Cellulophaga algicola DSM 14237: one gene and its partner. The protein of the gene in region 1 binds, or shares a complex with, the protein of each later gene. Links are inferred from orthologs where the notes say so. Each region holds a gene or a part of one and is shown on either strand. Other genes may lie near its edges.

The links.
Region 2: the proteins of tsaE (region 1) and tsaD are in contact, whole or in part, in a crystal structure (PDB 6N9A), measured with the Thermotoga maritima proteins. The link is inferred for Cellulophaga algicola DSM 14237 from one-to-one orthologs. Residues at the interface, in WP_004082108.1 of Thermotoga maritima: Leu37, Gly38, Lys46, Lys57, Val59, Lys60, Ser61, Thr63, Phe64, Thr65, Leu66, Met67, Val69, Pro71, Tyr82, Arg83, Leu84, Asp86, Asp88, Phe89, Asp93, Ile128, Asp130, Glu131, Arg134; in WP_004082750.1 of Thermotoga maritima: Cys10, Asp11, Arg49, His50, Leu82, Gly84, Gly135, Gly136, Glu154, Thr155, Leu156, Asp157, Asp158, Ser159, Glu162, Asp165, Lys166, Arg169, Leu170, Tyr175, Lys213, Thr214, Leu217, Tyr218, Gln221, Arg222, Asn324.

Annotation. Positions count from the first base shown.
Region 1 is NC_014934.1:4,763,905-4,767,166, forward strand. What follows is about bases 101-3,023. They hold tsaE (tRNA (adenosine(37)-N6)-threonylcarbamoyltransferase complex ATPase subunit type 1 TsaE), read left to right. Parts: upstream 101-1,316; coding sequence 1,317-1,730; downstream 1,731-3,023. Other genes in these bases: CELAL_RS20705 (hypothetical protein), read right to left, coding at 101-1,258; CELAL_RS22030 (hypothetical protein), read left to right, coding at 2,170-2,325; CELAL_RS20715 (hypothetical protein), read left to right, coding at 2,649-3,023. Also shown: more of CELAL_RS20705, read right to left, coding at 35-100; more of CELAL_RS20715, read left to right, coding at 3,024-3,170; CELAL_RS20720 (alanine dehydrogenase), read left to right, coding at 3,252-3,262. UniProt on the Escherichia coli protein: Required for the formation of a threonylcarbamoyl group on adenosine at position 37 (t(6)A37) in tRNAs that read codons beginning with adenine.
Region 2 is NC_014934.1:3,553,242-3,556,419, reverse strand. Bases 1-2,839 are described here. They hold tsaD (tRNA (adenosine(37)-N6)-threonylcarbamoyltransferase complex transferase subunit TsaD), read left to right. Parts: upstream 1-820; coding sequence 821-1,858; downstream 1,859-2,839. Other genes in these bases: CELAL_RS15510 (16S rRNA (uracil(1498)-N(3))-methyltransferase), read left to right, coding at 2,210-2,839; CELAL_RS15515 (TfoX/Sxy family protein), read left to right, coding at 1,858-2,196; CELAL_RS15525 (translocation/assembly module TamB domain-containing protein), read right to left, coding at 1-712. In the rest of the region: more of CELAL_RS15510, read left to right, coding at 2,840-2,926; CELAL_RS15505 (DUF1223 domain-containing protein), read right to left, coding at 2,954-3,178.

The DNA of each region.
Region 1 (3,262 bases):
ATTTTCAAAATAAAATTAGAGTTTAAAAACTGATTTAATCCACAAGGCTATTCTGAAGCTTAGATTTTAACGCTTTCAGCCGCCTAAAATAATCTTCTTTGTCTAGAATATTCTTATTATTTCTAAGAAGTATTAATTCTTGAATTAATTTATTCTCATTATTCTCCAAAGTATTTAATTCTGTCAAAACTTGTTGAATCTCCTGCTCTATCTCTTCATTTAAAATTTCATTTTTACTTTTGTATTTTATGGTTTTATGCAGCAACAAAAAGGTTATTAAAATAGGAATCATTATTGGTAGAACCGCAAACAATTCATTTTCGTCAAGTTTAGTTGTCGTATTGTCTAAAACTTGAACCATTTGAAAAATTGCTATAATTAAATTAAACAGTATTCCATATTTTAAAATAGTCTTTGTAGTAAAAAACCATATGCTAAGCAAATAAATATGAAAAAATTTAATACTAAAATAGTATAAAAATAAATTTAAAGTAAGAAATTGTGTGTCATAAACAATAGATCCAAATCTAATGACGCTATCTAAATCATCAGGTATTAATTTGTAGATTTTTAATATAATTGGAGCCATAATTAATAAAGCTGCAATGAGATATTCTATTTTAGAATTAAACCTCTTTATCAGATGCAAATAAATAAAGCTACCATTATATGCTAAATAAGATTCTAAGGTTTTTACTTTAAAGTTGAGATCATTTCTCTCAATACTTACCGTATTATTAAAGTCCTGTTCCTCTATAAGTTTTTGCTTTAAATTAACAATCTTCTTTTCATTAGAATAGTTAAATAATAACTTAATAATATCAAAAGTTATCATATGAATGGTATTCGCGAAATAAATTTTTGACTTCCCATGTACTAAATGCAATAAAATGGAGTAAAAAACACCCATACCAATGCCTACCGCAACATAATTTTCTTGAAGCCCATATTCTATTTCTAATATCGAGTATAATTGAAGGATGACTAAAACAATAGAAGGAAGTAAAAAATAGCGCCACCAATCTGCAATGGTAAGAAACCAAATAGTTATAAATAAAATTATATAAACTTTTTGAAAAAGAAAAAAAAGAAAAAAACGAGCATTCTTAAACGCTTCTACTTTATACTGAAAAATGTAAAGATCTAGGTATTGATTTTCTGGAATTAATAGGTAAGCATACAGGATAAGTGGTAAACAAAATACAATAACAGCTAAAAGCAAATTCAGCTTTAGTAATTTCTTATGGAGAATTTTCAATAGGGAATTTTTTTGCCATAAATATATACCTTAAAATTGTATGTTCTAAAAATATGATATGAAAAAGGAATACAAGCAAGAGGAAATTAAAGAAATAGCCAAGTTCATTATAGAAAACTCGCCTTCTAAAAAAATATGCTTTCATGGTGAAATGGGAGCTGGTAAAACCACCTTAATAAAAGCTATTGTAAAAGAACTTGGAGGACAAGGGGAAGCAAGTAGTCCCACTTTTGGAATAGTGAATGAATATAGTGATGCTCAAAACAATACTTTAGCCTATCATTTTGATTTTTATAGATTAAATGATGAATCTGAAGCTTTAGATTTTGGCGTGGAAGATTACTTGTACTCTAATTATTGGGTATTCATGGAATGGCCCGATAAATTACCCAATTTAATTCCTGAAGATGCCACTCATATTTCTATAACAATTATAAATAAGACTACAAGGATTATTGAAATTCCCTCATAAGGAATCAAAATAAGAGCAATTAAAAAATATTAAAAAATGCCGCGAACGCTTAGCTAGCATTTTTAGTATGTTTTTTCTGTTAAAAAAAATTTTTATCGTTAATATGTAGGTTTTTAAAGTTAAAGTGTTTAATTTAACATTGTAAGAAAGTATAATACGTATATATTTTCCTACATTTGTTTTTTTGACATTAAATTATAACCAAACTAAAATTATTACGATGAACACAAAAAAAATCCCTTCTAGCAATCGCTGCAATCGCTTTATTCGCTTTATCTTCTTGCACTTCTACAAGCTCAAATGATGATGATTCTCTATATGAAACTAATAGTATTGAAAAAAAATTGATTAAGCCTAGACCAGGTTATGGAGGTTAGTCCTTTTTTTTTTACTCAAAGTTTATATCAAAATCAAATAAAAACCAACTAAAATTATTACGATGAACACAAAAAAATCCTTCCTAGCAATCGCAGCAATCGCATTATTCGCATTATCTTCTTGTTCTTCTACAAGCTCAAATGATGATGATTCATTATATGAAACTAATAGTATTGAGAAAAAATTGATTAAGCCTAGACCAGGTTATGGAGGTTAGTCCTTTTTTTTACTCAAAGTTTATATCAAAATAAAAACCAACTAAAATTATTACGATGAACACAAAAAAATCCCTTCTAGCAATCGCTGCAATCACATTATTCGCATTATCTTCTTGTTCTTCTACAAGCTCAAATGATGATGATTCACTATATGAAACAAATAGTATTGAGAAAAAATTGATTAAGCCTAGACCAGGTTATGGAGGTTAGTCCTAGTTTTACTTAAAAATAGTATGAGCAACTTATTTAAAAGTAAGTTGCTTTTTTTATACAATATTTTACTGTTTTTAAAGTTTGTTTTAATGATTCCATTAGATTGTCGATGAAAAAAAATAAAGCCACCATTAAAAAAAAATTATTAATCGAAGGTTTATTAGCCCTACTTGTTTCACTTTCAGTTTTGATTTTTTATTCTTATAAATACATACCACAGGGAGAAGAATATACATCCTACAGGTTTTTTGGAATTATGATAACAGAAAATGGCTATGGTGAAGTTTATGTTGCCATGTACTATTATTTAGCCAAAATTGTTCCTCTATACTTACTGGTAGTATGGTTTATCACTTGTAAAAATTGGTGGTATCATGCTATTCTAATACCAATAGCCATGTATGCTTTCCAACTATTTGTTGCCATATATGGTGAGTCTAGTAAAGTTGACGAAAACGAGCTACTCTATTTATTGGGTGTCTGTATGATAATCATACCCATTGTATATTTTATCCGTGTAAAATTATTTGATAAACATGTACACGGCATAGATTTAGATGCTATTGATGCTGAACTGAAAGAATATAAAGAACGAGAACGCTTGCAAAAAGAAAAAGACCTAACAAGTTAAAAGTTGTAAATTTGCTTTTACTATCATTTTAATGATAGTAGTTTGTCAATATTAATTGACTTATTTTTATATTTACAGCAAATGGATAAACC
Region 2 (3,178 bases), 1.2 Mb from region 1 along the record:
TCACTTTATTAACGAAATCTAAGAAATCTCCTGGACCATAATCCATTATTAAGCTTCCTTTTAAATCAGATTCTTTAGACTTTATTTCTAATGAATCGAAGGTCATTTGCTCTTTAGTATATTTAAATGAAGTAGCCATATGTACCACTTCCAAATCGCGTTTACTCTTAAACGCTAAATTCTGTATATTGGTAGTAACCTCAGGGCCTAATATTTTTAAAGCCTCTGCATCAATACTTAAATCGGTAAAATTTAAGACATCAGAATTTTCTAAATTTTCATCTATAAAAGTGAATTTACTATTTTCGATTACCACATCTGTTGCCGTAAACAAAAAAGGTGGTGTTGCTGGATCTCTTGGCTTACCATCATCTAGTTTATCAATAAAGACATTGATATTAGAACTGGTTTCACCTTTATACGTTTTTAGCTTAAAATTAAGGTCATCAATTGTAATTTTCCCAAATTCCAAATCTCCATTAATAAGATTTTTAATACTCAAAATTGAAGTATTTAGCTTCTTAACATAAAAAAGTGTGTCTTTTTGGTAATCTCTAATAAACACACCTTTCAAATCTGTATCCCAAGTAATAAAAGAAACTTTAAGCTTATCTAAAGAAATATCTGTTTTATACTTGTCGTTAATAGATTTGGTAACCTTTTCTGCTAATGAAGTCTGTACTACTGGGAGCGAAAAAACAAGCGTCGTCAAAACACAGATAATAAAAATTACCAGCAGGAAGCGAACTATTATTTTAACCAGTTTTTTGATAGGACTATTATGTTTTATCTTTGCACTCCAATTATTATTCCAATTTACATGGAAAACGAAACAATTTATATACTTGCCATTGAGTCTTCTTGTGATGACACTTCTGCTGCTGTTTTACACAACAATAAAAGACTCAGTAACGTGGTCGCAACACAAAAAATTCATGAAGAATATGGCGGTGTTGTTCCTGAACTTGCGTCAAGAGCACACCAACAAAACATAGTTCCCGTAGTTCATCAAGCGTTAGCTAAGGCAAATATCGATAAAAAACAGTTATCCGCCATAGCTTTTACACGCGGACCTGGACTTATGGGTTCATTATTAGTAGGAACCTCCTTTGCTAAGTCCTTAGCACTGGGTTTAAACATCCCATTAATTGAAGTAAATCATATGCAAGCGCATATTTTAGCGCATTTTATTGAAGAAGAAAATACTAAAAAACCAGCGTTTCCTTTTTTAGCAATGACAATTAGCGGTGGTCATACCCAAATTGTGCTTGTACGCGATTATTTTGATATGGAAATTCTAGGTCAGACTCTTGATGATGCGGTAGGCGAAGCTTTTGATAAATCTGCCAAAATATTAGGGCTACCTTATCCTGGTGGTCCATTGATTGACAAGTATGCGCAATTAGGGAATCCTAAAGCTTTTCCATTCCCTAAACCCAAAGTAGGCGAACTAGATTTTAGCTTTAGCGGTTTAAAGACCAGCATTCTCTATTTCTGTCAAAAAAAGGTAAAAGAGAACCCTAATTTCTTAGTAGAAAATAGAGATGATATTTGCGCCTCTATACAATACACCATAATAGATATTTTAATGTCTAAGCTTAAAAAAGCGGTAAAACAAACTGGCGTAAAAAGAATTGCAATAGGTGGTGGTGTTTCTGCAAACTCAGGGATCAGAAAAGCCTTAGTAGATGCAGAACAGCGATACGGATGGGAAACGTTTATTCCTAAATTTGAATACTGCACGGATAATGCTGCGATGATTGGCATAGTTGGGTATTTAAAATACAAAAAAAAGCTATTTTCAAATCAAGACATCAGCGCGAAAGCTCGTTATGTACTTACTGATTCTGAAAAATAATGGCCTATAACGAATACCTCTCTAAACGTATTGAAGCATCTTTTGCCTATTTTCCTAAGGAAATTTCTAGTGAGATTATTCCCAAAAGAATGTTTGGCGGCATTGCTTTTCTATACAAAGGAAAAATGACGATTGGCGTTATAAAACAAGATTTAATGGTCCGAGTGTTGAGCTCAAAAATGGAGGATATTTTAAAAAAAGAATATGTTCGTCCTATGGATTTCACAAAGAAACCGATTAAAGAATTTATTTACGTGAGTTCTAATGGCATAAAAACAGAAGAAGAATTACAATTCTATATCGAGCTTGGTCTAGAACACGCGCTAACTAAAATTTAATACAACCAAAAGCATGCAACTTTTTTACAATCCAGATATAAATCAAGATACCCCTGAGTTTATTTTTCCGACCGAAGAGAGCAAACACATTGTAAAAGTACTCCGAAAAAAAGAGGGCGACATACTACATCTCACCAATGGAAAAGGATATCTTTTTGAAGCTGAAATTTTACGCGCAGATTTACGCAAATGTGCCGTAAAAATAATTAAAGAAACTTATCATAAAAAAAATAGTCCAGCATTACATTTAGTAGTAGCGCCTACAAAAATGAACGACCGTTATGAATGGTTTTTAGAAAAAGCAACAGAAATTGGCGTTACAGAAATAACTCCTATTATTTGTGATAATTCAGAACGGAAAGTTTTAAAATTAGACCGTATGGAAAAGGTCTTACAGGCTGCCATGAAACAGTCGCTACAGTTTCATAAGCCAATATTAAATGAACCAATTAGTGCCAAAACATTTATAGAACAAAACAACCCCACCCACCAAGAAGAGCAACAATTTTTTATAGCTCATTGTGAGGAAACTGAAAAAATAGATTTAAAAGAGCGTTTAATACCTAGCCATAACGCCCTTATACTTATTGGTCCAGAAGGAGATTTTAGTACTTCTGAAATAGAAATAGCATTAAGATTAGGCTATAAGCCCGTTTCTTTGGGTGAAAACCGACTCAGAACAGAAACAGCGGCTATTTTTGCTTGTGCCACCATGAAATTAATCAACTAAGATAAGATCAAACATAAAAATACTGCCCTACCTATTTACACTTATTTTAGTAGCACCCGTAATATCAAGCGCACTGTTTTCAGCAATAAGTACTAATGAGATTTTTTCGTTTGGAAGTACACTATCAGGGATTTGAATAGCTTCGCTATTGTTCGTTTTTAGATTTAAATACTTTTCTGCAACGACTATATTACTATTTACTAAGGTTCTATTTCTATTTTCACCACGTTTCACTTCGGTAACTCTCTTATC